Regions from separate parts of the Streptomyces blastmyceticus genome, predicted to be linked through region 4. Evidence: riboswitches for the same ligand, from Rfam matches in the RefSeq annotation. Region 4 holds a riboswitch; each other region holds the start of a gene.

Region 1 (7,664 bases), on a different contig from region 4:
TGCGCCGACTCCAGCCGCTGTGGCAGGATGTCACCGCCCACGCCCCGGAGGTCACCATCTCCGGGCACCGCTGGACGGGCCGCTGGCCCTTCGCGGACCTGGAGTGGCGGGCCAACCGGCAGATGGCCGAGATCCGCGACATCCAGCGCGGCATCCGGCGCCATGTCGAGGCCGCGACCTTGGACATCGCCCGTGAGAAGGCGACCGCCGCCGCTCTGGACGAGCGCGGCCTGGCCGCGGTGGTGGAGGCGGCGGCCCTGCGCCGCGGCCTCGCCAACCAGGTCACCGGCCATGTGCCGGCACCGCACGCGGACAGTGTCGTGATGACCGTCAGTGCCGATCCGGCCGAGGAACACGAGCACTTGGCGCGCGTCGCGGACGTCTACCACGACCCGGTGGTCGACTCCGTGCTCAGCGAACTACGGGAGATTTGCGCGGCACGCCGTCCTTGACGGCGCGCGGCCCACAGACGAGGCGGCCCTGGACGGGGGTCAAGGCCGCCTGCGCCACAGGCCGGCGCCGGGTCCGTAGCAATACGGATCCGGCGTCGCCCGTGCGCGTTCCGCTGTTTGCGGGGGCCCCGGTCTCTGCGGGGTGGTGTGTTCCGCACCACCGCTTCGCGGCGGTGTCCTCAATCGCCGGACGGGCTGAATGTGGCTGATGTGGGCTCTTGAACCGCCCCGTCTAGAGTCGTCTTTCATGCAGAACACCGTCCCCTTCGACGTCACCGCGCTGACCACCGATCCGTACGGCACCTACGACCGGCTGCGCGAGGCCGGGCCCGTCCACCGGATCACCGGCCCCGACGGCAGGCCCGCCTGGCTGGTGACCCGCTACGACGACGTGCGCCAGGGGCTCGCGGACCCCCGGCTGTCCCTGGACAAGAGCAATGCCACGCCCGGCAATTACAGCGGCTTCGCGCTGCCTCCGGCCCTGGAGGCGAATCTGCTGAACATGGACCCGCCCGACCACACCCGCGTGCGCCGCCTGGTGGTCAAGGCGTTCACCCCCGGCCGGATCGACAAGCTCCGCGCGCCCGTCCGCAAGGTCGCCGACGAACTCCTGGACGCCGTCGAGGCCGACGGGCGCGCCGACCTCCTCGCCGCCTACGCCGGGCCGCTGCCCATCACCGTCATCTGCGACCTGCTGGGCGTGCCGCAGGCGGACCGGCGCGACTTCCGGGCCTGGACCGACGCCCTCATCACCCCGGACCCCGAGCGGCCGCACCTGATGAAGGAAGCCGTCGGGCACATGATGCGCTTCTTCACCGGGCTCATCGCGAGCAAGCGCGCCGACCCCGCGGACGACCTGCTCTCCGATCTGATCGCGGCCCGCGACGGCGAGGGCGGCGACCGGCTCTCCGAGGACGAGCTGACCTCACTGGCCTTCCTCATCCTCTTCGCCGGCTACGAGAACTCCGTCCACCTCATCGCCAACTCCGTCCTCGCCCTGCTGGACCACCCGGCCTTGATGCGATCCTTGCGCAAGGATCCGGCCGGACTCGGCGCGGCGGTGGAGGAGTTCAACCGGTGGGACGGCCCCACACCCCTGGCGATCCGGCGGTTTCCGCTGGAGGACGTCGAGATCGGCGGTGTCACCGTGCCCGCGGGCGAGACCGTGCTGCTCTCCATCGCCTCGGCCAATCGTGATCCTCGTCACTTCACCGATCCGGAACGGCTGGATCCGAACCGTGATCGTTCCGGCCACCTGGGGCTGGGGCACGGCATCCACTACTGCTTGGGAGCGCCGCTGGCCAGGATGGAGATGGAAACGGCGCTGGCAGCGCTGCTGGAGCGATTCCCGGGGCTGGAGCTCGACGTGCCGCGCGAGGAGCTGAAGTGGCGGCCCTCGGTGCGGGCGCGTGGCCTGATTTCGCTCCCCGTGCGGTGGTCATAGAAAAAGCCGAACAGGTTTTTGGTGCATAACCCATCCTTGATGAGGTAGAACTGTGCGTGAGCCCGCCCGGTGTGCATCCCCCGTCGCACCGGGCGGGCCGTCGACTTCCACCCCGGTTCTCCTCCGGGCGTGACGACAGGGGCCGGGCGAGGACTTCAGCCGCCGGTCGGGAACTTCAGCAGCGCGGTCGCCGCCAGCATCTGGATGCTCACCGCCGCCACCGCCTTGTGTGTCGGCAGATGATGCTGGCCCCGGATCAGCAGCGCGGAGAACGCGTAGCCGAAGCCCGCGGTGATCCAGGCCGCCGCCCGCACGGCGTACGAGCTGCCGGGCAGCCAGGCGTCGAGGGCCAGCCGCGGCAGATCCGTCGCCCAGAAGATCACCACGAACAGGGTGACCGTCGGGCCGAACTTGCCGTTGCCGCCGAGCCTGCGGGCTATCGCGTGCGTGGCGGCACCGAGCAGCAGACTGGCGAGCAGCAGGACGCCGTCGGCGATGGCCATCGCCTGCAGCGCGAGCGAGGGGCTGACGCGCCACTGCGCCCGGAAGTCGTCCCTCCCCAGCGTCCCCAGCACACCGGAGAGCAGGCACAGGAACGCCGCCGCGCCCCAGACGCTGCGGTCCCGGGCCTCGTCGAGCACCTCGACCGGCCGGAGCCACAGCCCGAATATGAGGCGGTGCCAGAGCAGTCTGCGCGGTGCCGCGGCCGGGGCGCGCGGTGCGGAGGAAGCGGGTGCGGAGGGCGAGGGGGTCACGGGCATGGATGCAATTTCTATCACCGGGCGGCCCGGCCACCGGTGGCCGGGCCGCCCGGGATCCCGCGCGTGAGGCCACGTCAGACCGGTGCGGGCGCCCTGGGATCGGTGTCGGCGCCCGGGCCCACGCCCGGTCCCGCGTCCGGGTCGGGGCCCGCGTCCGGGCCCGCGGAGCCGTCGGGGTCGGCACCGGCGTCGGGGTCCGGGGCGTGCAGGTACTCCTCCGAGATCTCGCGCGGACCGAACGGCCACACCTTCTCGTGGCGCGCCCAGAGCACGAACGCCACACCGCCCGCGGCGACCCAGGCGAGCGACCATTCGATGGGGTGCCTGCCGGGGGAGTTCTTGTCCGCGTAGCCGTAGATCACCAGCCAGCCCACCAGCGCCACCAGGCTCGGCAGCGGATAGAGCCACATCCGGTACGGGCGCCGCAGCCCCGGCTGCCGGCGGCGCAGCACCGACACCGCCGCCACCTGGGCCAGCGCCTGCACGATCACCATCACGGTGGTCAGCAGCTGGATCAGCGTGGTCAGATCCGTATGACGGCCGATCAGGAAGCCGACGGCGGTGATGACCCCCATCGACACCAGCCCCAGCACCGGGAAGTGGTGGCGGGGGTGCAGGGTGCCGAAGGAGCGGAAGAAGACCTTGTCCCGCGCGGCGTCGCAGGGCACGCGGGAGCCGCCGAGGAGACCGGTGAGGACGGAGGCGACCGCCGTGACGAGGATCAGCACCGTGACCGTGCGGGCCGCGCCCTTGCCCCAGGCCGCCTCCAGGACCGCGGAGGCGACGGAGGAGTGCGCCGTCGAGTTCTCGTCGAGCATCTGCTTCCAGTCGACGACCCCCAGTGTGCCGATCTGGAGCAGCAGATAGATCGCCATGATGCCGAGGATGGAGTAGATGATCGCGCGCGGCATCGTCCGCCCGGGGTTCTTGATCTCGGCGCCCATATAGGCCGCGGTGTTGTAGCCGAGGTAGTCGTAGATGCCGATGGTCAGGCCCGCCGCGAAGCCGATCCAGAAGTGATTGGTCGTCAGCGCGAAGGCGTGGGCGGGATAGGTGAAGGCCCGGTCGGGGCTGAAGTGGGTGAACGCCGCGAGGATCACGAGGACGACCGAGGCGATCATCACCGCCCACAGCACCACGGTGAGCTTCGCGATGTTCTCGACCCGCCGCCACAGCGCCGCGACGATGAGGACGATGACCGCCAGCCCGACGAGGTCACCGGCCGTCTGCCCCATGCCCGGCCACAGATAGCCGAGGTACTGCACGAAGCCGATGATCCCGGTCGACATGCCCAGCGGGATGAACAGCATCGCCGTCCACACGAAGAGGAACGGCATCAGCTTCCCGCTGCGGTACTGGAACGCCTGCCGCAGATACACATAACTGCCGCCCGCCCCGGGCAGCGAGGCGCCCAGCTCCGCCCAGATCAGCCCGTCGGCGAGCGCGAGCAGCGCGCCCGCGACGAAGCCGATCACCGCCTGCGGCCCGCCGAACGCCGTCACCATCAAGGGGATGGTGACGAAGGGTCCGATACCGCACATCTGGCTCATGTTGATGGTGGTGGCCTGGAACAGCCCGATCCGGCGTACGAATCCGACCCGTTGCTCCGGTTCCTGCCCGGTGTCCGCCATGGGCGTGCCCTCTCTCTGCCGGATGGGGTGAGCCGTCAACTGCACTGGTAGCACCGGCCCGCGGGGCGCGTCCAGCACTGCGTACGGATGTCCGCGGCGCGCCCCGCCGGGCTTCCCGCACAGCTGTGTCAACTGCCACTTGCTCGCCATGAGCGCCGGTCGGAGCGTAAGGTGGCCCGGCCGTGGTGTTCGGGAAGACCGGTGACGGACCCTTGTGGTCCCAGGCCGGAGCGGCCCTCGCCACTGTGATCGGGGAGTTACCGTCCCATTTCGCGCACCACCCCCATGGGTGCGCGGAGCCACTGGCCGCAGCCGGCTGCCGGGAAGGCGGGGACGGGCGCGAGCGAACCCGTAAGCCAGGAGACCGGCCACGGCATCTCACGAGGACATTCCACGAGGTGCTGGAGCGTGACCCGCAGATGACTCTGCCCACCGACATACCCGGATCCACCGCCATACCCGAAGGCAAGCCGTCCGCCTTCCGCTGGCGCCGCCAGGACACCGTGCGCACCGCCGGCCTGCTGGCCGTCATAGCCGCCCTGCACGTCGTCGCCTTCGGCGTGCTCTACCTGCTCGTCGTCCCCGACCACTACACCGTGGACTCCAAGGTCTACGGCGTCGGGCTCGGCGTCACCGCCTACACCCTCGGCATGCGGCACGCCTTCGACGCCGACCACATCGCCGCGATCGACAACACCACCCGCAAGCTGATGGCCGACGGCAAGCGCCCGGTCTCCGTCGGCTTCTGGTTCGCGCTCGGCCACTCCAGCGTGGTCGTCCTGATGGCGGCGCTGGTGGCGGGCGGCACCCAGCTCGCCGGGAAGCTGATGGACGAGCAGTCCACCACCCACCAGACCCTCGGCGTCGTCGGCACGACCGTCTCCGGCGGCTTCCTCTACCTCATCGCCGCCCTCAACCTCATCGCCCTCGCGGGCATCATGCGCATCTTCCGCGCGATGCGCGAGGGCCGCTACGACGAGGCCGAGCTGGAGCAGCACCTGGACTCGCGCGGCTTCATGAACCGCATCCTCGGCCGCTTCACCCGCTCCATCACCCGCCCCGGCCAGATGTACCCGCTGGGCTTCCTCTTCGGCCTCGGCTTCGACACCGCCACCGAGGTCACCCTGATGGTGATGGCGGGCAGCGGCGCGGCCGCCGGGCTGCCCTGGTACGCGATCCTGTGCCTGCCTCTGCTGTTCGCCGCCGGCATGAGCCTCTTCGACACCCTCGACGGCACCTTCATGAACTTCGCCTATCAGTGGGCGTTCTCCAATCCCGTCCGCAAGGTCTACTACAACCTCACCATCACCGGTCTCTCGATCGCCGTGGCCTTCCTCATCGGCACCATCGAGCTGGTCACCGTGCTGCACGAGAAGCTCGACATGAACGACGCGGTCACCGGCTGGATCTCGGGCCTGAACCTCGACAACGTCGGCTTCGTCATCGTCGGCCTGTTCGTGGTGGTCTGGGCGATCGCGCTCGCCTACTGGCGCTTCGGCAAGGTCGAACAGCGGTGGGCGGCGCGCGCGGCCGACGCCCCGGGCGAGGCGGCCTGACGGGCGCCGCGGTTCTTACGGACCGGTGACAGGGCGGCGCCGGTGCGGGCGCGCCGCCGCCCGCGCCCCTAACGTCGGGTCCATGCGCGTACTCGTCACCGGAGGCGCGGGCTTCATCGGCTCGCACATCGTCACCGCACTCACCGCCCGCGGGCACCGGCCCGTCGTCCTCGACGCGCTGCTGCCCGCGGCCCATCCCGAGGCTCCGCCCCGGCCCGCCGGGGTCGAGTGGACCGACGCCGACCTCCGCGACCGCACGGCCGTGGCCGGGGCCCTGCGCGGCGTCGACGCCGTCTGCCACCAGGCCGCGATGGTCGGCCTCGGCAAGGACTTCGCCGACGCGCCCGCCTATGTGGGCTGCAACGACCTCGGCACGGCCGTCCTCCTCGCCGAGATGGCCGCCGCGGGCGTACGCCGCCTGGTCCTCGCCGGCTCCATGGTCGTCTACGGCGAGGGCCGCTACGAATGCCCCCGGCACGGCCCGGTGCGCCCCGGCCCCCGGGCAGCCGCCGACCTCGACGCCGGGCGCTACGAACCGCACTGCCCGCGCTGCGACCGGGAACTGACGCCGGGCCTCGTCGAGGAGGACGCGCCCGTCGATCCCCGCAACGTCTACGCGACGACCAAGCTCGCCCAGGAACACCTGGCCGCCGCCTGGGCCCGCGCCACCGGCGGCACGGCCCTCTCGCTGCGCTACCACAACGTCTACGGGCCGGGGATGCCCCGCGACACCCCGTACGCGGGCGTCGCCTCCTTCTTCCGCTCCTCGCTCGCCCGCGGCGAGGCACCCCGCGTCTTCGAGGACGGCCGCCAGCGCCGGGACTTCGTGCACGTACGGGACGTGGCCGCCGCCAACGCCCTCGCCCTGGAACACCTCGCCGACCGCCCCGCGGGCACCTTGCGCGCGTACAACTGCGGCAGCGACACCCCCCGCACCATCGGCGACATGGCCACCACCCTGGCCGCCGCGTACGGCGGGCCGGAGCCCGTCGTCACGGGGGAGTACCGCCTCGGCGACGTCCGGCACATCACCGCCTCGTCGCGGCGCCTGCGCGAAGAGCTGGGCTGGCGCGCGGAGGTGGGCTTCCCGGAGGGAATGACGGAGTTCGCGCGGGCGCCCCAGCGCGTCTGACCGTGGCTGCGTACGGGTGAACATCCCGCCCGCCCGCGCCGGAGGTGCCCTCCCGGGATAGATGGATGGCATATCGGTGCGCTTCCAGGAAAGGCGGCAGACATGGCGGACAACGACCTGGGAACCCTGCTCGGCGGACTGCTCGGCGGCGGCAAGGGAGGCTCTCTGCTGGGCTCGCTGCTCGGCGCGCTCGGCAGCGGGGGAGGGGAGTCGCTCTCCGGCCTGTTGCAGCAGCTCGGGGAGGGCGGCCTCGGTCCGAAGACCCGGTCCTGGGTGAGCACCGGGGCCAACGAACCGGTCAGCGGGCCGGAGGTGGCGCAGGCGCTGCCGTACCAGGCGCTCGACCACGTCGCCCAGAAGGCGGGCATCACGCCGGAGGAAGCGGCGGACCAGCTGGCGCAGGTGATCCCGCAGGCGGTCGACAAACTGACGCCCACGGGAGAGATTCCCGAAGGCTCGCTGGAAGAAGTGATCGCCCAGCACCAGGGCGGCTGATCCGGACGGGGGGCGCTCTCTCCCGGCCGCATCCGATGTGCGGATCCGCCCCGGCCCCCGGCGCAGTCGCGCCGGGGGCCGGGGCGGCCGTGTCAGAGCCGCAGCGCCGCGAAGTGCCGGTCGCCCGACTCCCAGCGGTCCACCATCCGCCACCCCACCGCGCCCGCGTGCCGCAGCAGCGCGGTCACTCCCA
Region 2 (7,664 bases), on a different contig from region 4:
GCGGTCGAGGCAGCGGCGAGCAATCCTGAGAAAGCCTGTGCATACGCAGGACGGGCCCTGGATCAGCTTGGCGCAACGTGGTACGCGACCGGCATGGACCGGGTGCGGGAGGTACGGCGGGCGCTCGGTCCGTGGCAGCACGAACGCTGTGTGCGGGATCTGGACGACCGCCTTTACGACTGGGGAACGACGGTCAGCGCTCTTCAGCGTTGAATTTGGCGACTTTTTCGGGAAGTTCCAGGAGCGAGTCGAGGCGCATGGTGGTCAGGCGATCCGCTTCGGGGTCGTTGCGCTGGATGGTTCCCCACGGCCCGCGCCGGATGAGGGCGGTCTTCATGCCCGCGGCGACGGCTGGGCGAATATCGTTGTCGATCCGGTCGCCGACGTACAAGATCTCGCCCGCCGCAAACGGCACGACCTCTGCCACCCGCGTGAAGAAAGCGGGATCGGGCTTGGAAGCACCCCAGTCGTCCGACGTACCGATGAGGTCGACATCCGCGGTGAAGAGATCCCGCAGAATCCCGCCGGCGCGTACGGTCTGATTGCCCGCGACCGCCAGCCACAGACCGTCGGCACGGAGCTCGGCGAGAGCGGGCCGTACGTCGGGGTAGAGATCTTTCTCGTCGAAGTGCTCGGGCCGCCCCGCCGCTGCTCGCTTCTCACGCTCCGCGTACAGATCGAACCCCGGCCGGAACTCCTGGAACGTCTCGCGATAGTCGCGCCCCTGAGCGATGACGGCGCCGAACATCGCGGCGAACGTATGCCTTGGCACACCCAGCCAGTCGGCCCAGGTCCCGTACTCGCGAGTCTCATCCACGAGGCACTCGCCGACATCGAATACCACTGCACGAATCATGACGGCAGAGTAAGGCATGGGCAACGGCCCGGAACGAGGGCCGCACATCCACTCGAAGGGATCAACTTTCCCTAAGCATCAGGGAAGTTGCTCCACCCTGGGCTACCGTCGTTCACACGAAACGACCCCCCACACCGGCGGCAACCGGCGAAGGGGGTCTACACCCACGAGGACTTACACCAAGGAGTCCCAGCAAATGCTCAAGCATGCTATCGCCCCCGCGCGCTTCTTCTCGCAGGTCCCCAACGAGATCATCCGCCACCCCCGCCTCTCCTCCGACGCCGTACGGCTGCTCACCTGGCAGCTCTCGCTTCCCGATGGCGTCGATCAGAGACTGTCGAAGACCGCCGAGCAGGCCGGGATCAAGAAGACGGCGTTCACGCGTGCCAAGCGGGAGTTGGCCGCTGAGGGGTACTTCCACGAGTGGCGGGGGCAGGGGGCCGGAGGGCTTTGGAGGACGCGGCAGTTGGTGTCCAACGTGCCGTTGACGGAGGAGCAGGCGCTCGCCGTGCGGGATGGGGTCACACCACCGAGTGACGCGCGACCGGCCGTCGGTCAGCCGAGTCGCCCGGCCGTCGGTCGTTCCCAAGAAGAGAACACCGGGGAGAACACCTCCCACCCGCTCGCCGAGCGCGGCGCGCGGGCGCTCATGGCGGTGTGCCACGCGGAGCGGCGGTTGCGGCTTTCCGGGCGGGATGTGAAAGAGCTCGCGCCGCTCGCCGGGGAGTGGCTGTCACGCGGGGCCACGCTCCAGGAGATGCGGCAAGAGCTCACCGACGGGCTTCCGGACCGCGTCCACTCCCCCGTCGGGCTCCTCCGCGACCGGCTCACGCGGAAGATGCCGGAACCGGCTCCCGAGCCCGTGCCGCGCCCCAACCCCCTGCGGGCGTGCGGCGGTGGCTGCGGGCGGGTGATCCGGCCCGTCGCCGATGAAACCGAGTGCCGTGACTGCCGCTTGGAGACGGCCGGAAGCGATGCCTCCGGAGCGGTGGCGGCAACTCGGCGCGGCATGAGCGCCGTTCGAGCCTCGCTGGAGGCGTACGTACAGGCACGGCCCGCCGGATGACGTTGTCATACCGATATGCGGACAGGGGGTGACGCCCGGCAGGACCCTGACCTAGATTTCCTGCGCATCACGCAGTGATCACCAAGGGGGGAGTCGCCACCATGACGGAACCACCGACAAAGCCACCGATGGAGCCACCGGAGAGCGGCCGCAGGGCCGCAGTCGTCACGGTGCCGATGATCGTGGCCGGGGTATGTCTCGCCATCCCCTTCGTCGCGATGCTGTGGGTCGACTCCTACTCCCGGCTCACGCCCACATTCATCGGCATTCCGTTCTTCTACTGGTACCAGATGGCCTGGGTGCCGATATCGACCGGGCTCACCGTCATCGCGTACATCATCGTGCGCCGCCACGAGCGGACCCGTAGGACGGAAGCGGGTGGGCACGCATGAAGGACGGCGTGAACGGCGTGGCGCTCGCCGTGTTCATCTTCTTCTTCCTGGTCGTCACGGTCATGGGATTCGTCGCGTCGCGCTGGCGGCGGGCGGAGAACGCGGACAACCTCGACGAGTGGGGACTGGGCGGCCGTTCGTTCGGCACCTGGATCACGTGGTTCCTGCTGGGCGGCGACCTCTATACCGCGTATACCTTCGTCGCCGTGCCGGCGGCCATCTACGCGGGCGGCGCGGCGGGATTCTTCGCGGTGCCGTACACGATCCTCTGTTATCCGCTGGTGTTCACCTTCCTGCCCCGCCTGTGGTCGGTGGCGCACAAGCACGGCTATGTGACGTCCTCGGACTTCGTCCGCGGGCGGTTCGGCTCGAAGGGGCTCTCACTGGCCCTGGCGCTGACCGGACTTCTCGCGACCATGCCGTACATCGCGCTCCAGCTCGTCGGCATCCAGGCCGTACTGGACGTGCTGGGGGTCGGTGGCGGGTCCAACTGGTTCATGAAGGACCTGCCGCTGCTCATCGCGTTCGGCGTGCTCGCGGCCTATACGTATTCGGCCGGACTGCGGGCCCCCGCGCTGATCGCCTTCGTCAAGGACGCGCTGATCTACATCGTGATCATCGTGGCCATCATCTACATCCCCATCAAGCTCGGGGGTTTCGAGCACATCTTCGCGAAGGCGGGTGATGCCTTCGCCGAGAAGAATCCGGCGACGGGCAAACCGCGCGGCTCCCTGGTGAGCGGCCCGGACGCGCAATGGGCGTACGCGACGCTCGCGCTCGGCTCGGCGATGGCGCTGTTCCTCTATCCGCATTCGGTGACCGCGGTCCTCTCCAGCAAGAGCCGCAATGTCATCCGCCGCAACACCACGATCCTGCCGCTCTACTCCCTGATGCTGGGCCTGCTGGCCATGCTCGGCTTCATGGCGATCGCCGCGGGCGTCAAGGTGAAGAACGGTCAGCTGGCCATTCCGCAGCTCTTCGCGGACATGTTCCCGGACTGGTTCACGGGCGTGGCCTTCGCCGCGATCGGCATCGGCGCGCTGGTGCCGGCGGCCATCATGTCGATCGCCGCGGCGAATCTCTTCACGCGGAACATCTACAAGGACTTCATCAAGCCGGACGCCTCCCCCGAGCACGAGGCCAAGGTCTCCAAGCTCGCCTCGCTGCTGGTGAAGGTCGGCGCCCTGATCTTCGTCCTGACGATGGACAAGACGGTCGCGATCAATTTCCAGCTGCTCGGTGGCATCTGGATCCTGCAGACCGTGCCGGCGCTCGTCGGCGGGCTCTTCACCCGGTGGTTCCACCGCTGGGGGCTGCTCGCGGGCTGGGCGGTGGGCATGGCGTACGGGACATGGCGGGCGTATGACACGCCGAGTGCCACACAGGATCATTTCGGGAATACCAACCTGATTCCGTTCATCGGGGAGAAGGGGTATATCGGGCTCACGGCGTTCATCCTGAACGTGCTTGTCGCTGTCGTGCTCACGGTGGTGTTCAAGGCGGTGGGCGTGCGGGATGGTGTGGACGAGACGAAGCCGTCGGATTACACGGCGGATGCGGGCGACGAGGGGGTCCAGGCGGAGCTGCCGCCGGCTACCGCGGGGGCGCCGGGCGGGCACTGACGCCTGCGGCGGGCTTTTTCCCCAGCCCCGCCCCTTCCCGAAACTGGGGCTCGTGCCCCAGACCCCCGGCTGCGGGTCCGTTGCCGCCTCCGGCGGGAGCTCCCTGCGGGAGCGTCCTCAAACGCCGGACGGGCTGGATTGCGCACCCCGGGAACCTTCACGCTTGACCCCTAGATGCCCCTCAGAGCACCCCCAGGCGGGCTGCCGAGCAGCCCGCCACCCACCGGATCACCCAGGGCCGTCGCGCGCCGGACAGGCGCGTGACGGCCCTTCGTCATGCCCCTTGCCGCCAGGCCCTGTTAGCACATTCAGACCCATCCGATTACCGCGCGACACAAGATGTGGTGGTGCGTGCGACGGCCAGCACTAGATGTATGCTCGTCCTCGCTGTCGTCGCAGGGGAATCCGGTGGAAATCCGGAACTGTCCCGCAACGGTGCATGTATGCCGTAATGACGCATGCAGGAGTCCGAGTACCTGCCGACAGCACGCCCACCGCCGCGCCGCCCCGGCCGGCACCGGGCGTTTTGTATTCGTCCGGGCCTCGCGGGTTGGGCCGATGGACGCTACGAGCATGCCCTGGTGCAAAGAGGCATGCCCGTACGCGCCCGTCGCGCGCCACCCGCCCGGCCCCTTGCCGAGCGAGGGAGAGCCTCAGTGACCATCGCGCCCGCCGATCCGGTCTCAGCGTCCGTGGAAGCGACCGGCGGCCCCGGGACCGCGCTGCTGCGCACCCTGACAGACCTCACCGCCGATCTGCCCGCCACCGACCCCGGAAAGGTCGCCGCCGCCGCGCTGCGGGGCCGCCACCCGGGCTCGGACGAGGCCGAACTGCGGTCCCTGGCCACCGAGGCCGCCGCCGGTCTGATCGCCGAGGAGCCCGAGTACTCCAAGCTCGCCGCCCGGCTGCTCACCCTCGCCATCGCCGAAGAGGCCGCCGGACAGGGCGCGCTCTCCTTCTCCGCGTCCGTCGCGACCGGGCACCGCGAGGGCCTGATCACGGACGACACGGCCGCCTTCGTCACGACCCACGCCGAGCGGCTGGACGCGCTCGTCGACGCGGCGCTCCTCGACGGCGCGGACGACCGCTTCGGCTACTTCGGCCTGCGCACCCTGCACAGCCGCTACCTGCTGCGCCACCCGATCACCCGGCAGGTCATCGAGACCCCGCAGCACTTCCTGCTGCGCGTGGCCTGCGGCCTGGCCGAGAACCACACGGAGCAGGCGCTGGAGGACGTCGCCGAGCTGTACCGGCTGACGAGCACCCTGTCGTACCTGCCCTCCTCCCCCACGCTCTTCAACTCCGGCACCCGCCACCCGCAGATGTCGTCCTGCTACCTGCTGGACTCGCCGCTGGACGAGCTGGACTCGATCTACGACCGCTACCACCAGGTGGCGCGTCTGTCGAAGCACGCCGGCGGCATCGGCCTGTCCTACAGCCGCATCCGCTCGCGCGGCTCGCTGATCCGGGGCACCAACGGGCACTCCAACGGCATCGTGCCGTTCCTGCGCACGCTCGACGCCTCCGTCGCGGCGGTCAACCAGGGCGGCCGGCGCAAGGGCGCGGCCTGTGTCTACCTGGAGACCTGGCACGCGGACATCGAGGAGTTCCTGGAGCTCCGCGACAACACCGGTGAGGAGGCCCGCCGCACGCACAACCTCAACACCGCGCACTGGATCCCGGACGAGTTCATGCGCCGCGTGGAGGCGGACGCCGACTGGTCGCTGTTCTCCCCGGCGGACACCCCCGACCTGGTCGACCTCTACGGCGACGAGTTCGACGCCGCGTACCGCGCCTACGAGGCCGCGGGCAAGGCCGTCAAGCAGATCCCCGCGCGGGTGCTGTACTCCCGGATGATGCGCACCCTCGCGCAGACCGGCAACGGCTGGATGACCTTCAAGGACGCGTCCAACCGCACCGCGAACCAGACCGCCGAGCCCGGCAAGGTCGTCCACTCCTCGAACCTCTGCACCGAGATCCTCGAGGTCACCGACGACGGCGAGACGGCCGTCTGCAACCTCGGCTCGGTCAACCTGGCCCAGCACCTGGGCACCGACGGCGAGATGGACTGGGAGAAGCTCGACCGTACGGTCCGTACGGCCGTGACCTTCCTCGACCGCGTCGTGGACATCAACTTCTACCCGACCGAGCAGGCCGGGAACTCCAACAGCCGCTGGCGCCCGGTGGGCCTGGGCCTGATGGGCCTCCAGGACGTCTTCTTCCGGCTGCGGCTGCCCTTCGACTCCCCCGAGGCGAAGGAGCTGTCCACCCGGATCTCCGAGCGGATCATGCTCGCGGCGTACGAGGCGTCCGCCGACCTCGCCGAGCGGCACGGCCCGCACCCGGCCTGGTCCGCGACCCGCACCGCCCGCGGCGTGCTGCACCCGGACCACTACCCGAACGCCGAGCAGCGCTGGGCCGGCCGCTGGGACGCGCTGCGCGCCCGCATCGCCCGGGTCGGCATGCGCAACTCGCTGCTGCTGGCGATCGCGCCGACGGCGACCATCGCGTCCATCGCGGGCGTGTACGAGTGCATCGAGCCGCAGGTCTCCAACCTCTTCAAGCGCGAGACCCTCAGCGGTGAGTTCCTCCAGGTCAACACCTACCTGGTGGAGGACCTGAAGAAGCTCGGCGTCTGGGACCGCACCACGCGTGACGCGATGACCGACGCCAACGGCTCGATCCAGGACATGCAGTGGATCCCCAAGGAGGTGCGCGACCTCTACCGCACGGCGTGGGAGATCCCGCAGCGCTTCCTGATCGACATGGCCGCGGCCCGTACGCCGTACCTGGACCAGAGCCAGTCGCTGAACCTCTTCATGGCGTCGCCCACCATCGGCAAGCTCAGCTCGATGTACGCGTACGCCTGGAAGCAGGGCATCAAGACGACGTACTACCTGCGCTCGCGCCCGGCCACCCGGATCGCGCGCTCCGCCGGTGCCGCCGCCACCGTCCCCGTGCAGCAGGCCGTGCCCGACGCCGACGCCGTCGCCTGCTCCCTTGAGAACCCCGAGTCCTGCGAGGCCTGCCAGTAATGTCGACCGCTGAACAGAAGAACCTGCTGGACCCGGGTTTCGAGCTCACGCTGCGCCCGATGCGGTACCCGGACTTCTACGACCGCTACCGCGACGCGATCAAGAACACCTGGACTGTCGAGGAGGTCGACCTCCACTCGGACGTCGCCGACCTGGCGAAGCTGTCCCCGGGCGAGCAGCACATGATCGGCCGCCTGGTCGCGTTCTTCGCGACCGGTGACTCGATCGTGGCGAACAACCTCGTGCTGACGCTGTACAAGCACATCAACTCCCCCGAGGCGCGGCTGTACCTGTCGCGGCAGCTCTTCGAGGAGGCCGTGCACGTCCAGTTCTATCTGACGCTGCTGGACACCTACCTCCCCGACCCGGACGACCGCGCCGCCGCCTTCGACGCGGTGGAGAACATCCCGTCGATCCGCGAGAAGGCCCAGTTCTGCTTCAAGTGGATCAACGAGGTCGAGAAGCTGGAGCGGCTGGAGACGAAGGCCGACCGCCGTCGCTTCCTGCTCAACCTGATCTGCTTCGCGGCGTGCATCGAGGGGCTGTTCTTCTACGGCGCCTTCGCGTACGTCTACTGGTTCCGCTCCCGCGGCCTGCTGCACGGCCTGGCCACCGGCACCAACTGGGTGTTCCGTGACGAGACCATGCACATGAACTTCGCGTTCGAGGTCGTGGACACGGTCCGCCAGGAGG
Region 3 (7,664 bases), on a different contig from region 4:
GAGGAGATTGACCTCGTCGACGTAGAGCACTCCGCGGTGCGCGTCCGCGAGCAGGCCCGGCTCGAAGGCCTTCACGCCCTCGGACAGGGCCCGCTCGATGTCGAGCGCGCCGACGAGCCGGTCCTCGGAGGCGCCGACGGGGAGTTCGACCATCCGGGCGGGCCGGGTGTCGCCCGCCCCCGACTCGTGGGGGCCATCGGGGCACGCCGGGTCCGGGGCGTCCGGAGCGCAGGAGAAGCGGCAGCCGCCGACGACGTCGACAGCGGGCATGAGCGCGGCGACGCCGCGCACCATCGTGCTCTTCGCGGTGCCCTTCTCGCCCCGTACGAGCACTCCGCCGATCGACGGGGAGATCGCGTTGAGCAGCAGGCCCAGGCGCATGTCGTCCATCCCGACGACCGCGGTGAACGGATAGGTGGCCGAGGCCATCAACGGGTACCCCCTTCGAGGGAATTGCTCTGACTGGTCCGCGCGGCGGGGGCGTTCACGGCGCGCCCGGCGGGATGAAGGGCGCGCCGGCCGGCACGCCGTCCTCGATCAGCCGCAGGAGCGCGTCCGTGTCCGCGTGCTCCTCGATGAGATCGCCCAGGCGGTCCAGCTGCTCCTCGCGCAGCGCCGCGAACGACGTGTCCGGCGCCGGTACGAACGCCCGGCCCGCGGCCTCGGCGACGCGGCGCAGGAACGCCCGCCGGAAGCCGTCGCTCTCCAGCGAGCCGTGCCAGTGCGTGCCCCACACCGCGCCCGAGCGGCAGCCGTCCAGGAACGGCTCGTCGCCGCCCAGCACTTCGGCGACGCCGTGGTGGATCTCGTAGCCCTCCACCCGCTCGCCCAGCGCCTCGCCGACCGGTCTGGCCAGCGTCTTCTCCCGGGCGAACCGCACCCGTACGGGCAGCAGGCCGAGGCCCTCGACCGTGCCCGCCTTCGACTCGACCTCGTCCTCGATGCGCTCGCCCAGCACCTGGAAGCCGCCGCAGACGCCCAGCACCGGCCGGCCCTCCGCCGCGCGCCGCGCGATCGCGTCCGCCAGCCCGCGCTCGCGCAGCCAGGCGAGCGCCCGTACGGTGCCGCGGGTGCCCGGCACGACGACCAGGTCGGCGTCGATCAGCTCCTCCGGGCGGTCCACGAAGCGCACGACGACGCCCGGTTCGGCGGCGAGCGCGTCGACGTCGGTGAAGTTCGACATCAGCGGCACCGCGCACACCGCGACGCGCAGCACGTCCGCGCCGTGCGGCGGGGCCACCACCGACTCCCGCACGGCCCCGCGCATCGACACCCGCAGGCCGTCCTCCTCGTCGATGCCGAGGCCGTGGGCGAACGGCAGCACGCCGACGGTGGGCCGCCCGGTCAGGTCCCGCAGCATCTTCAGACCGGGCTCCAGCAGCGTCACGTCGCCCCGGAACTTGTTGACCAGATAGCCCGCTATGTGGGCCTGGTCCTCACGGGACAGCAGCGCCGTCGTACCGAAGAACGACGCGAACACCCCGCCCCGGTCGATGTCGCCGACCACGACGACCGGCAGCCGCGCGGCCCGGGCTATGCCCATGTTGACGATGTCGGTGCGCCGCAGATTGATCTCGGCGGGGCTGCCCGCGCCCTCGCAGATCACCGCGTCGTGGGTGCGGCGCAGCTCGGCCAGGCAGTCGGTGACCGTCCCCAGCAACTGCTCCTGCCGCCCCGAATGGTAGCCGCGGGCGCTGAGCTCGCCCACCGGCTTGCCCATCAGCACCACCTGACTGCTGCGGTCGCTGCCGGGCTTGAGCAGCACGGGGTTCATCAGGGCCGACGGCTCGACCCGGGCGGCGGCCGCCTGCATGGCCTGGGCGCGGCCTATCTCCGCGCCCTCGCGGGTCACGAAGGAGTTGAGCGACATGTTCTGCGCCTTGAACGGCGCGACCTTGACGCCCTTGCGGACCAGCCACCGGCAGATCCCGGCGGTCACCACGCTCTTGCCCGCGTCCGAGGTCGTCCCGGCCACGAGCAGGCCCCCGCCCAGCGGGCCCGGGGGCCCGCTCATCTCCGCTGTCACCGGTTCCTCCTCGTAAGGCGATCTGGGGAAAGGCTGCCCGCCGCACGGCCCCGGGAGACGGCGGCCCGCACCCCGATCGCGACGCCCAGCGCCAGCAGCGACACGCGTCGGGAGAGCCGCACGGCGCGCTCGATGTCGGCGGTCTCCACGGGGCGGTTCTCCGCGCCCAGGACGGGGCGGTGCTCGACGCGGCCCTTGTACGCGAGCGTGCCGCCGAGGCGCACGCCGAGCGCCCCGGCGAACGCGGCCTCCACCGGGCCCGCGTTGGGGCTCGGGTGCCGGGACGCGTCGCGCCGGGCCACCCGCCAGGCGCCCCGCGGGTCGGGACCGGCGAGGACGGTGAGGGCGGCGGTCAGCCGCGCGCCGGGCCAGCCGACGACGTCGTCGAGCCGGGCCGAGGCCCAGCCGAAGCGCCGGTAGCGCGGCGACTTGTGGCCGACCATCGCGTCCAGGGTGTTGACGGCACGGAACCCGGCCAGCCCCGGCACCCCGCCCAGCGCCCCCCAGACGAGGGCGCCCACGACGGCGTCGGAGGTGTTCTCGGCGACGGACTCCACGACCGCGCGCGCCATCTGCGCGCCGTCCAGCGCCTGCGGGTCGCGCCCGCACAGGTGCGGCAGCCGCTCCCGGGCGACCTCGATGTCACCGGCGGCGAGCGCGCCCCCGATGGCCCGCGCCTCGCGGCCCAGCGAGGTGCCGCCCAGCACGGCCCAGGTGGTGGCGGCGGTCAGGGCGACGCCGGCGGTGCGGGAACGGCGTACGGTACGGGCCAGCGCTCCGGCGGCGGCCGCGGTGCCGCCCGCGCACAGCAGCGTGTGCAGGGCGCCGTAGCCGCGGTGGTCGCGCCACAGCCGCTGCTCCACCGCCTGCGCGGCACGGCCGAAGGCGGCCACGGGGTGGCCGCGGCGGGGGTCGCCGAGGGCGAGGTCGCCGAGGAAGCCGAGGGCGGCACCGCACGCGAAACCGAGGTGATCGGCGCGCATCGGCTCAGACCGCCGTCGTGCGATACCTGAGGACGAGGGTTCGGGATGGTCGACGGCAGCCGGGCATGGCGATGTGTCCTCACTCAGGGTCCGCGCCCTGGTTCGACGTGACCGGCGACCAGAGTCTCCTGGCTCCCGGATCGACGTCGCCCCGGCCTTCCCGCCCGCGTGCGCGGGCCGTGGCTCTCCGGTGGGGGAGACGCTCCCCGGTGACAGTGGCGGGACCGCGCCGGACTCGCACCGGCTTCCTCTGCTGTCGCCGTTTGGCCCCGGAAGTCCACCATGGGGTGTGAACGGGCGTCAACTTCCGTCCTGAGCTGGCCTTCGTTCCTCGGGGGCGCACCCAAAACGCCGGGCGGGCTGGATATCCGGCCCACCCGGCGTTTGAGGACAAGCGGCGCAGCCGCGACCTACGCGACGATCAAGTAGATGCCGTACCCCACCGCGGCCGCGCACAGCGCGAAGCACGCGTACGCGCCGGTGCGGGCGAGCGAACCCGGCCGCGTCCCCGCCGCGGAGGCGGAGGACGTGCCGACGATCCCCAGAGTGAAGACGCCGACCAATCCGACGGTCACCACGAGGCTGACGCCGAAGACCTGCCCAAGAGCTGCCCAGTCGATCTGCATGGTGTGGATTCCTTAGCTCGCCGCGGCGGCGGGGGTGCGCCCGGCTTCGGAGGAGACGGCGACCACCGGGGCGGCGGCCACGGGACCGGCCGGCGGCGGGGCGACGGCCTGGAGCGCGGCGGTGACCACGCCCGCCGGCTCGGCGTCCGGGACCTCGTCCAGGCTGTCGTGGGTGACGGGCTTGCGGCGGGAGGCGGCGTAGATCGCGCCGGACACCAGCAGGCCGAGGACGGCGACGGTGGTGACGCCCCAGTCGCCCTGGTCGGCGAGGAACGCGGCGCCACCGGCGACGAGGCCCGCGGCCGGCAGCGTCAGGCACCAGGCGATGGCCATCCGGCCCGCGGTCGACCAGCGGACGACGCCGCCCTTGCGGCCGAGGCCGGAACCCATGATCGAGCCGGAGCAGACCTGGGTGGTGGAGAGGGCGAAGCCGATGTGCGAGGAGGCGAGGATCACGGTCGCGGCGCCGGTCTGGGCGGCGAAGCCCTGCGGCGGCTGGATGTCGGTGAGGCCCTTGCCGAGCGTGCGGATGATGCGCCAGCCGCCCAGGTACGTACCGAGCGCGATGGCCAGGCCCGCGGAGACGATGACCCACAGCGGCGGGTCGGAGTGCGGGGCGACGACACCGCCGGTGACCAGCGCGAGGGTGATGACACCCATCGTCTTCTGGGCGTCGTTGGTGCCGTGGGCGAGGGAGACCAGGGCGGCCGAGGCGATCTGCCCGGCGCGGTAGCCCTTGGCGGTCTCCTTCTCGTCGCGGCCCTTGGCGAGCCGGTAGGTGAGCCGGGTCGCGACCATGGCGGCGATGCCGGCCACGACGGGCGCCGCGACCGCCGGGATGAGGACCTTCATGACGACCTTGTCGGCGTTCACCGCGTTGAAACCGACGGACACGATGGTCGCGCCGATCAGGCCGCCGAAGAGGGCGTGCGAGGAACTGGAGGGCAGTCCGGCCAGCCACGTCAGCAGGTTCCAGACGATCGCGCCGATCAGGCCCGCGAAGATCACTTCGGGTCTGATGCCGGCACTCTCGTCGATGATGCCCCCGGAGATGGTCTTGGCGACCTCGACGGACAGGAACGCGCCGACGAGATTGAGAACCGCCGACATCGCCACCGCGACCTTGGGCTTGAGCGCCCCGGTGGAGATGGTGGTGGCCATGGCGTTGGCCGTGTCGTGGAAGCCGTTCGTAAAGTCGAACACCAAGGCCGTGACGATCACGATCCCGATGAGAAGCGTGATGTGTTCCATTCACCCAGGCAATCAGCTCGATGGTCAGTACAGCGGTGACCGTAAAGACCCTGGGTGAACGGAAGGTGAACTGGGTCGGACCGAGTGGTGACGCCAACCGGAGGCAGAGGGCTATGCGGATATCGAACACAGCACACGACGACAAGGGCGACATGGGCGGGGATGTCGGGCGGGCCTGGGCCGAGGTCGTCTCCACCGCCCGCCGCACCACCGCGGACGAGCTGGTGGTGGGCACCTCCGGCAATGTCTCCGCGCGAGTCGGAGATGTCGTTCTTGTCACTCCCAGCGGGGTCCCGTACGACCGGCTGGGACCGGAGGACGCGGTCGGCGTCGACCTCGACGGGCGCCAGGTCCTCGGCGAGTTGACCCCCACCAGCGAGCTCCCCATGCACCTGGCCGTCTACCGCTCCACCGACGCGGCGGCCGTCGTGCACACCCACGCCGTCCACGCGACGGCCGTCGCGGGCCTGGTCGACGAGCTGCCGCTGGTCCACTACATGGCGGGGGCGCTCGGTGGCCCGGTAAGGGTCGCCGACTACGCGCTTTACGGCACGGACGAGCTCGCCCACAACATGCTGCGGGCCCTGGAGGGGCGCACGGGATGCCTCCTGCGGAACCACGGCACGGTCGTGTACGGGGCGAGCCTCGACCAGGCGTACGACCGGACGGCTCAGCTGGAGTGGATGTGCCGCGTGTGGCTGACGTCGGCGTCGGTGCCCGGCGGCAGCCCGGCGCTGCTGACTCTTGACCAGCTCGCCGAGGCGACGCGAAAACTCAGCGGGTACGGCCAGCCGCGCGGGTAACCGACCCGCGTTCGGGTGCGGCCCGGCGGGTTTGTTCCCCTACCCCGCCCCTTCCCGAAACTGGGGGAGACCCCCAGACCCCCGAAGCGGCTGCGCCGCTTGTCCTCAAACGCCGGACGGGCTGGATATCCAGCCCGTCCGGCGTTTGAGGACGCGGCCGCAGGCCGCTCCCGCCGCAGGCGGCAATGGACCCGCACCCGGGAGCGCGCCCCCCACCTCGTCCCCACTGGCCAGAGCCTCACCACGCGCTCACACTGAAGACGTGCACCCGGCGAGAGCGGCCGCCTTGGCCGCCACGACCGTACTCGGTGCCGGAGCGGCCGCCATAGCGGCCGGACGGTACGCCGCCGACGCTGCGCTCAAGCCCCCGCCCGGCCGCCCGCTGCCGGACGTGCCGGAGCTCACCGTCCACGCCGTCGGCAACGACACCGTCACCCTGACCCGCAGCGTCGAGTCGCAGCGCCCCGGTACGTACGGGATGACCGCGCCCGGCCTGCACGCCGTCGTCGGCCCCGTCGCAGACACCCCGCACCCCGCCGACTGCGTCGTACGCCGGCTGGAGCGCGTGACGCACGGCGTGCTGGAGCCCGGCGCCCGCGTCCGGCTCACCCCGCAGGTGCACGTCGGCAACCCCCGCGACGCCCTCGGCCTCGACCACGCCGACGTCGAGGTGCCCGGGGAGCTCGGCCCGCTGCCCGCCTGGTTCGTCCCGGGCGACCGCGGCACGTGGGTGATCGCGGTCCACGGGCTCGGCACGACCCGCGAGCACCCCATGGTCGTCCTGCCGTTCCTGCACCGGCTGCGCCTGCCCGTCCTGGCCCTCGGCTACCGCGGCGACCCCGGCGCCCCCCGTCCACCGGAAGGCATCAGCCACTTCGGCGCCGCGGAATGGCGCGATCTCGACGCCGCGATCCGCTACGCCGTCCGCTACGGCGCCCGCCGGATCGTCCTGCACGGCTGGTCCACGGGCGCCACGATGAGCCTCCTCGCGGCCCTCGACTCGGCGCTGTCGCCGCGCGTCGCGGGCGTCGTCATGGACTCGCCGGTGCTCGACTGGCAGGCCCTCGTCCGCACCTGCGCCGCTTATCGCCGCACCCCGGCGGCGCTGCTTCCGCTTGCGGTCCGTGCCGCGGAGGGCCGGACGGGGCTGGGTGCCGACACCCTCTTCACCGCCACCGACCCCGCCCGGCTGACCGTGCCCGTGCTGCTCCTGCACGGCCCCGACGACACCCTCGCGCCGTGGTCGCACTCCCGCGAACTCGTCGCGCGGCGGCCGGAACTGATACATCTGCGCGCCGTCCGGCACGCCCCGCACGCCGCCATGTGGAACGTCAACCCGGCGGCCTACGAAGAGGCTCTCCGCCGCTTCCTCACGCCCCTGATGTGAGCGGTTCCACCGGCCGTTACCGGCCCTTTCCGAACGCCTTCCGGTGCTGGTCCGGGACCGGACAGTTGATTCCGATTGGGTTTTCGGAGCGTCAACGGCAAGACTGCTCCTGTGACGTCCCGTACTCCGCGCGACTCCCGGCTCAGACTGGTCCCCCGACAGCCGATCGCCGCTGCCCGCCGGGCCGTGGCGAACCGGGGCTCCCGCCCCGCGCCCCGCCCGCCCGCGGGCACTCCGGCACCGGCGGAACTCGCCCGGCAGGCGAGAGGCGGCCTCACCGGCGCGGTCCGCGTGGCCCGCTGGGCCGCCGACGAACGCGGCCGCGGCTCGACCCTGCGCCCGGCCACGGCCGGGGGCCTCGCGGAGACGGCGGCCGAGCGGGCCGCCGACGCCCTGCGGTTGACGGCCTGCCAGGTGCGCTCCGACTGGGACCGCGCCCGCCTCGCCGGGCTCATCGAGCTGCACGGCGACACCGCGCGCCCCGGCTGGCGCCTGCAGGCGTGGGACCGCGACGACGGCGCCGTGCTCCGCGGCTGGGTCGCCCTCTTCGACGCGTGGTCCCTCGCCCACCCGGTGCCCGCGGGCACG
Region 4 (7,664 bases):
GCCCGCTTCACCGGACTGCCACTGCCCGCCGCGTACCGCATCGCCGGAGCCGCCGCGCTGTCCCGCGCCTGAGGGCTTTCTCTGCCGAAACGTTCCACCATCCCTTGGCCGCCCCCTGCCTCCCCGCAGGCGCGCCACCTCACGGAGGTGACCTTCACATGTCCGTCCTCACCGCCATCCACACGCGCCAGCGCTCCACGCGCCGCCACGGCACCGTCCTGGCCTTCCTCGCCACAGCCGTCCGGCGCATCGCCGACAGCCCCCTCGACAGCACCGTCCTGCGCGCGGCCCCCGTTACGGCGCCCACCCCCAGAGCTGCCGCACACGACCAGCCCGAACGCCCCCACGCCCACTGGCACATGGTCACCGGCCCCGACGGCCGACGGCACCTCGAAGCCGTCTGGCACCTGACCCACTGACCCAGCCCAACTCCCCTGGAAACAGAGAGGAGACGCCGACATGTCCTTCCCGGCCGGCCTGCTGCTGGAGACCGTCGAGCGGCTCATCGACACCGCCCAGCACACGACCACCGACTCTCCCCTGCACGGCGTCGCGCACGTCATGTGCGACAGCGACAGGGAACCCCGCGTACGCGAACGGCTCGCCCAAGCCCTGACCGGCGACGACGTCCGTCTGACGGAGATGTCCAGCCGAAGCGACAAGCCCGGCTTCACACTCCTGGAGGCGGCCTTCGCGACCCAAGGGCCCGTCACCGCGGCCCTGTCGCAGCTGCTCGCCCTGGTCTGGCTCGAACCCGCCGTCAGCGACCTCCACTGGCACCTGAACCAACTGCCCCTGCAACCCCACTCCGACGACGGGGAACTTCCGCGAGCCCCCGTGCACCGACTGCACGGCCTCGTCGTCGATCTCGAACGCCGCACCGTCTCGGTCCTCGGCCGCCCGGTCAAACTGACCTGCATGGAGTTCGAACTCCTCGCCCACCTCCTCGCCCACCCCAAACGGCCCTTCAGTCACGATCAGTTGATGCAGCTGGTGTGGCAGCAGTGCGCCGTGGGCGAGAAGCACACGGTCGACGTTCACATCGGCAGCCTGCGCCACAAGCTCGGCCACCGTTACGGAGCCGTCGTCATGAGCGCGGGACAAGCCGGATACGTACTCGACCCGACGAAGGCGGCACCGCGAGCGCACGGTGCCCACTGATCCGTCCACCCCGTCGGCGCCCGACGGGACGTACCCAAGAGGGGGTGCCACCATGCGTTTTCTTCCCCGACACCTGCACAGGACGACCGGGTCGCCCGCCCGCGTCGCTCGGACCGGAGCCGTCGGCCCCGGCTCCCGTGCCACGGTGCACGCGCTGTGCGACGCCCGGAACGAGGCCAAGGTGCGGGCCCTGTGCGTACTCGGCCTCAAGCCCGGCATACACCTGCTCGGCCTGCGCACCAGCCAGGACCATGACTCTGCGGTCCATGTGTGGGTCACCCTCGCCGTCGAAGGCCCCGCCGTCGTCCTCCTGGAACAGCTGATCACCAGACTGTCCGCGGAAAGCGACGTACGTGACCTGCACTGGAGCCTGCACGGCGCGCAGGCTCGCCAGCTCAGCAGGGAGGCCGTCGCGTGAACCCCACCCGCATCGGCACCACCGCGACAGCACCGCACCGGAACCGTACGGATACCGGCCACGCGGCCGGCCGGACCGCGGCGCCGGACCCGTTCGAAGCCGTCCGCATGGTCGTGGTGCTCAAGGCCGTGGCGGATCCGACCAGGCTCCGACTGCTGTGGGCGCTGAACCAGAAGGAACAGTCGGTGGGACAACTCGCGGAGATGGTCGGCTCGCACTACGCCGCGGTCTCCCAACACCTGGCACGACTGCGGGCGGTGGGCCTGGTCACCTCCCGCCGCGAGGGGACGCGCATGTTCTACCGGACCACGGACGAGCACGTCCCAGGGCTGCTGGAGGAGGCCGCACTCGTCGGCCGACAGGCCACGGGCACGTAATACGGCCATGTCGCCCCTGGCACCGCAGCCCCCGATCACCCGCACACCAGCGAAGGCCCCGACATGCTCACCGCACTTGACCACATCCAGCTCGCAGCCCCCGCCGGCAGCGAGGACCTCCTGCGCGCCTTCTACATCGACGCCCTCGGCATGAAGGAAGTCCCCAAGCCACCCGTCCTCGCCACCCGTGGCGGGTGCTGGTTCACCGCCGCCGACGGGCGCGTCCAGCTGCACCTGGGCATCGAGGAGCCGTTCCGCCCCTCGGCCAAGGCCCACCCCGGGCTCCGCGTCACCGGCATCGACGCCTTCGCCGCCTGGCTCGCCTCCCACGGCGCCCAGGTCGTCTGGGACGACAACCTCCCCGGATACCGCCGCTTCTACAGCCAGGACCCGGTCGGCAACCGCCTGGAATTCCTGGAGCCCAAACCCTGACGACCCGCCCCGGCCCCTCTCTCTCCTTCCCCTGTTCCGCCCAGCACGCCAGGAGCAGCCATGTACCTGAGCTACCCCCGACTCCAGCGCCTCCACAGCGGCTGCCCGTCCGCCGCCCCGGCGGACACGCGTCCCTCCGGTGGCCCGGCACCCCGTTCCCCACGGCTCACCACGCCCCTCCCCGTCCAATCCGGAGCCCTCGTCATCGACCGGCTGCAACGGACGGCCGTCATCGGCGGACGACAGCTCGACCTGACGTACGTCGAGTTCGAACTCCTCGCCCACCTGGCCTCCCGCCCCCGTCAAGTGCACACCCGCCACCAGCTCATCAGCGCCGTATGGGGCCGGCCACCCGTCGGCGACGCCCGCACCATCGACGTCCACATCGCCCGCCTCCGCCGCAAATTCGGACCGGAACACCGCGCCGCCCTCACCACCGTGCGCAACGTCGGCTACACATACGACCCATCAAGAGCGGCACCCTGAGCACACCTGCCCAGAGGCGACCGACCTGAGCTTTCTCCCGGGCCCTCGTTGCACAGATGCCCGGCCTCAGCAGGTGCGACGACATCGCACCTGGTCAGCAGGAGTACGACGGTTGTAGCCGCAATCGAATTGGTATGCCACGGTGGGCACATGGCAGGCACCCGCACTCACTCGCACGGCCCTGGCCACACACATGACCAGGGCCGTACCGGCAGGTGGGCACGAATACGGCACCAGCTCGCCCACCTGATGACCCCGCACAGCCATGAGGCCATGGACAAGGTCGACGCCGCGATGGAGACCTCACGCGAGGGCATGCGCGCCCTTTGGCTCTCGCTCGGTGTCCTGGGTTCGACCGCAGTGGTCCAAGCAGTGATCGTCGCGCTGTCGGGGTCGGTGGCGCTGCTCGGCGACACGATCCACAACGGCGCCGACGCCCTGACCGCCGTGCCACTGGGCACCGCTTTCGTCCTCGGGCGCCGCGCGGCGAACCGCCGCTACACCTACGGCTACGGTCGTGCCGAGGACCTCGCAGGCGTCGCCATCGTGCTCACCATCGCCGCTTCATCCGCGCTGGCCGCCTACGAAGCTGTCGACCGGCTGTTGAACCCCCGGGACATCACGAATCTGTGGGCCGTGGCCGGGGCAGCCGTGGCCGGGTTCATCGGCAACGAGTGGGTGGCCCGGTACCGCATCCGTACCGGCCGCAGGATCGGCTCGGCCGCTTTGGTGGCCGACGGGCTGCACGCCCGCACCGACGGTTTCACCTCCCTCGCCGTCCTTCTCGGCGCAGGCGGCGCCGCCCTCGGCTGGCGCCTGGCCGACCCGGTGATCGGCCTGCTCATCACAGCCGCCATCCTCATGGTGCTGCGGAACGCCGCCCGCGAGGTCTACCGACGACTCATGGACTCCGTCGATCCTCAACTCGTCGACACGGCCGAGCAGACACTGCACACCGTGGACGGTGTCCGCGGCGTCGGTCAGGTCCGTATGCGCTGGATCGGCCATGCCCTGCGCGCCGAGGCCGACATCATCGTCGACTCGCACCTGACCGTCGTCCAGGCCCACGCCCTCGCTGTCGCCGCCGAGCACGCCCTCATCCACACAGTCCCCCGTCTCACCGCCGCGACCGTGCACATCGACCACACCAGCGACGGCGCCGACCCCCATGCCGCCCTCGCCCACCACCTGGTGGCCTGATCATCCAGTCCCCGCCTGAGGATTCAGACCATCGGTCCGGCGGCGGGAAGGCTGTCGAGGAGGGCGGCGATCTCCGGGTCGCGGAGGCTGTAGCGGACGACGCGACCGTCCTTTTCGGCCAGGACGGTGCCGGAGGCGCGCAGCAGGCGCAGGGCCTGGGACACGGCGGTGTCCCTGATGCCGGTGGCGAGGGCAAGGTCGGACACAGCGATGGGGCCGGCCCGGTGCAGGGCGAGCAGAAGGGACAGGCGCCCGGGGTCCGAGAGCAAGCCGAATCGTTCCGCCCAGGCACGTACCTGCGTGTGGTCACCGATGCCCGCAATGGCGTCACAGACCGTGTGCTCGTCGATCGCGCTTCGGCGCGTACGCCCCTCGGGGATCAGATGCATGATCCCATCCTTACCCGTTGCTGTGTAAAAAATCGATACCTGCATACCTTTGCAGGCTTGCAGCCGATGCTTCTCGGCCAATACGGTGTTCCCGCCGTGGTGTTCGGGAAGACCGGTGTGAGACCGGAGCGGCCCTCGCCACTGTGATCGGGAAGCTGACGCACCACTCACCCCCGCGCGAGCGGGAAAGCCACGGGGCACCCCGCCCTGGAAGGCCGGTGCATCGGCGTTCGACCCGTCAGCCAGGAGACCGGCCACGGCACCGCACGATGACCATCCACGAGGTGCTGGAGAGGCGGCCGCGAAATGTCCCTGCCCCAAAACGCTCCCCCACCGTCCGTCGCCGATGCAGTGGCCGTCCCGGCCACTCCGGTGATCCGCTGGGAACGCAAGGACTGGATACGCACCGGCGGGCTGCTGGCGGTGATAGCCGCCCTCCACGTCGTCGCCTTCGGGATCCTGGTGACGATGGTCGCCCCGCACCACTACACCGTCGGCAATCAGGTCTTCGGCCTCGGCCTGGGCGTGACCGCCTACACCCTCGGCATGCGGCACGCGTTCGACGCCGACCACATCGCCGCCATCGACAACACCACCCGCAAGCTGATGGCCGACGGCAAACGCCCTATATCGGTGGGCTTCTGGTTCGCCCTCGGCCACTCCACCATCGTCGTCGTCCTCGCCGGCCTCATCTCTGCCGGAGCCAAGGTCGTGGGCACACTCACCAACGACAACTCCAGTGCCCATCAGACCCTCGGCGTGGTCAGCACTTCGGTTTCCGGCGGCTTCCTCTACCTCATCGCCGCGCTCAATCTGGCCTCCCTGGCCGGCATCCATCGCGTCTTCAAGGCCATGCGCGCCGGACAGTTCGACGAGTCCGAACTGGAAAAACACCTCGACAACCGCGGGTTCCTCAACCGCGTCCTCGGCCGCCTCACCAAATCCATCAGCCGACCCGGCCAGATGTACCCGGTCGGTCTGCTGTTCGGCATCGGCTTCGACACCGCCACCGAGGTCACCCTGATGGTGATGGCCGGATCCGGCGCCGCCGCCGGGCTGCCCTGGTACGCGATCCTGTGCCTGCCGCTGCTGTTCGCCGCCGGCATGAGCCTCTTCGACACCCTCGACGGCACCTTCATGAACTTCGCCTACCACTGGGCGTTCTCCAACCCCGTCCGCAAGGTCTACTACAACCTCACCATCACCGGTCTCTCGATCGCCGTGGCCTTCCTCATCGGCACCATCGAGCTCGTCGGGGTCCTGCACGACCAGCTCGCGCTGAACGACCCGGTCACCGACTGGATCTCGGGCATCGACCTCAACAACGTCGGCTTCATCATCGTCGGACTCTTCATCGCGGTATGGGCCTGCGCCCTGGGCTACTGGCGCCTGGCCAAGGTCGAGCACCGGTGGAAGCACCGCCCGCCGACATCGAGTTGAACCAAGGCACCGACCGGTGCCAGAGGCCCCGATGGTCCGGGGGCAGTCAATGTCTTCCTCGGGAGTCCGGGCCATGGCGACGCGGTACGACCAGAGGGCGTACGTCTTCCAGGGCACGGTCACCCTTGCTGCGATTCGGCTATCGCTGCAAGGGTGACTCGCCCGCCCGCCCGACGCCGAGTGCGGCCGGGTCGCCCACGTTCAACGCGTACAACGGGGCCAACAGGTTGTCGGCGAAGCTGCGGTGCCCGCGCAACGCCAGCGCCCGCTGGACGGGCGCCCACATGGCTGAACGGTACCGGACGGCAGAGTTCCGGGGACTGCACCGAGAATTGCTGTCTGCCCCCTCGGCGCCTGATCCGGGGAGCGGCGGGGACAGTGCCGAGACCATGAGAGGGAGAAAACGGATGCTGATAGAGAACGAGTTCCGGACCGACCGTCTGCCTCCCGAGATCCGGTTCGATTCCTGGTGCGAGCGCGTCGGCCGAACCCACGCGCCGCTGGACCTGCACAGCGAAGACGCTGCGGACTACCAGGCGTATCAGCGGGTGCTGGAGCTCGGGGCGCTCCACGTCTGGCCCACGACCCACCAGAGCCTTCGCTTCAGAAGGACCCCCAAGCTCATACGCCGGTCCGACCCCGAGCAGTACCACATCGGGATTCCCCTTTCCGGGACCAACCGGGTCTCCTGGTCCGACCAGAAGGCCGTGTACGGCGCCTATGAGATACAGATCTTCGACAGCTCACGAGCTGTCGAAGTCTTCTCCGCCAACGGCCCGGATCTGTTCTCGGGGATCGGGATCGAAATCCCCAAGTCGCTGCTGCACCTGCCGCAGGACAAGATGGACCGGTTGTTCGCCCGAGGACTGTCCGGCCGGGAAGGGCTGGGCGCCCTGCTCGTACAGTTCCTCACTCAGCTGACGACGGACAGCAGTCCTTACCGGCCGTCCGACGGCCCGCGTCTGGGGACGGTCGTGATCGACCTGCTGTCCGCACTGTTCGCTCACGTTCTGGATGCCGATCGGTCCCTTCCGCCGGAAACACGAAGCCGGACTCTCGTGCTGCGCATCCGGTCCCACATCCAGCGGAACCTTCACGACCCGCGATTGACCCCCGGTGGGATCGCCGCCGTGCACAACATCTCCACCAGCTATCTGCACCGCCTCTTCCAGGCCGAGCACGAGACGGTCGCGGCCTTCATCCGCCACCAGCGCCTGGAACGCGCCTGCCGCGACCTGGCCGACCCCGCGATGAGCTCCGCCACCATCCACGCGATCGCCGCTCGCTGGGGCTTCACCCGCGCCGGCGATTTCACGCGCGCCTTCCGCACCGCCTACGGCATGCCGCCCAGGGACTACCGGCTCCAAGCCCTCTGCGGTCCTGAGCCAACAGTGTGAACTGATTGCCAATAACTGTGGGCTCTGTGCGAACGACTTCCGGCAGTGTGTCCGACATGGTGGGTAACAGCCGGCACGGAGGAGGCGCAGGGGAACCGGGAGGCCCCGTGCGTCGTGTGATCCTGCCGCGGCACGACGAACATTCACAGCACCAGGGGGATTTCCTTGCAGGCCCGACGCACCGCCATGCCGTTCGCCACCACCACCGTGCTCGGGCTCGGCGTCCTTTCCGGCACAGCACACGCTGACAGCCACCGGCCCTTGTTCCCGACGGTGACGACGCCGACCCCGGCGGCGGGCCCTGTCACCGCCGGGGAGGGCGGCACCGTGGTTCCCTCCGCCTGAACCGCGGTCGGCGCTCCGG

The links. A riboswitch is a leader RNA that binds a small molecule or an ion and turns the genes downstream of it on or off. The one in region 4 is predicted to bind cobalamin.
Region 1: another riboswitch for cobalamin. It lies ahead of nicT (Nickel transporter NicT); the one in region 4 lies ahead of nicT (Nickel transporter NicT).
Region 2: another riboswitch for cobalamin. It lies ahead of ABD269_RS29785 (ribonucleoside-diphosphate reductase subunit alpha); the one in region 4 lies ahead of nicT (Nickel transporter NicT).
Region 3: another riboswitch for cobalamin. It lies ahead of ABD269_RS09565 (cobalamin biosynthesis protein); the one in region 4 lies ahead of nicT (Nickel transporter NicT).

Annotation. Positions count from the first base shown of each region.
Region 1 covers NZ_BAAABW010000026.1:426,354-434,017, reverse strand. Annotated here, with positions in the region: gene ABD269_RS24370 (MAB_1171c family putative transporter) at 1-452, shown strand, start outside; gene ABD269_RS24365 (cytochrome P450 family protein) at 700-1,896, shown strand; gene ABD269_RS24360 (YIP1 family protein) at 2,052-2,657, opposite strand; gene ABD269_RS24355 (APC family permease) at 2,732-4,288, opposite strand; cobalamin riboswitch at 4,455-4,675, shown strand; gene nicT (Nickel transporter NicT) at 4,708-5,844, shown strand; gene ABD269_RS24345 (NAD-dependent epimerase/dehydratase family protein) at 5,927-6,976, shown strand; gene ABD269_RS24340 (YidB family protein) at 7,079-7,471, shown strand; gene ABD269_RS24335 (methyltransferase domain-containing protein) at 7,564-7,664, opposite strand, start outside.
Region 2 covers NZ_BAAABW010000031.1:17,306-24,969, reverse strand. Annotated here, with positions in the region: gene ABD269_RS29810 (NsdA family TPR-like regulatory protein) at 1-213, shown strand, start outside; gene ABD269_RS29805 (HAD family hydrolase) at 194-856, opposite strand; gene ABD269_RS29800 (hypothetical protein) at 1,053-1,922, shown strand; gene ABD269_RS29795 (DUF3311 domain-containing protein) at 2,051-2,314, shown strand; gene mctP (monocarboxylate uptake permease MctP) at 2,311-3,936, shown strand; adenosylcobalamin-variant (AdoCbl-variant) riboswitch at 4,324-4,422, shown strand; gene ABD269_RS29785 (ribonucleoside-diphosphate reductase subunit alpha) at 4,593-6,971, shown strand; gene ABD269_RS29780 (ribonucleotide-diphosphate reductase subunit beta) at 6,971-7,664, shown strand, end outside.
Region 3 covers NZ_BAAABW010000011.1:23,923-31,586, forward strand. Annotated here, with positions in the region: gene ABD269_RS09555 (putative cobaltochelatase) at 1-429, opposite strand, end outside; gene ABD269_RS09560 (cobyric acid synthase) at 485-2,014, opposite strand; gene ABD269_RS09565 (cobalamin biosynthesis protein) at 2,023-3,009, opposite strand; cobalamin riboswitch at 3,132-3,259, opposite strand; gene ABD269_RS09570 (hypothetical protein) at 3,420-3,635, opposite strand; gene ABD269_RS09575 (inorganic phosphate transporter) at 3,648-4,886, opposite strand; gene ABD269_RS09580 (class II aldolase/adducin family protein) at 5,000-5,689, shown strand; gene ABD269_RS09585 (alpha/beta hydrolase) at 5,952-7,076, shown strand; gene ABD269_RS09590 (hypothetical protein) at 7,188-7,664, shown strand, end outside.
Region 4 covers NZ_BAAABW010000017.1:171,818-179,481, reverse strand. Annotated here, with positions in the region: gene ABD269_RS16870 (hypothetical protein) at 1-72, shown strand, start outside; gene ABD269_RS16865 (hypothetical protein) at 159-419, shown strand; gene ABD269_RS16860 (winged helix-turn-helix domain-containing protein) at 460-1,161, shown strand; gene ABD269_RS16855 (hypothetical protein) at 1,214-1,579, shown strand; gene ABD269_RS16850 (ArsR/SmtB family transcription factor) at 1,576-1,956, shown strand; gene ABD269_RS16845 (VOC family protein) at 2,020-2,388, shown strand; gene ABD269_RS16840 (winged helix-turn-helix domain-containing protein) at 2,449-2,874, shown strand; gene ABD269_RS16835 (cation diffusion facilitator family transporter) at 3,025-4,074, shown strand; gene ABD269_RS16830 (ArsR/SmtB family transcription factor) at 4,098-4,463, opposite strand; cobalamin riboswitch at 4,544-4,736, shown strand; gene nicT (Nickel transporter NicT) at 4,770-5,903, shown strand; partial or broken gene ABD269_RS35380 (IS5/IS1182 family transposase) at 5,965-6,060, shown strand; gene ABD269_RS16820 (helix-turn-helix domain-containing protein) at 6,311-7,300, shown strand.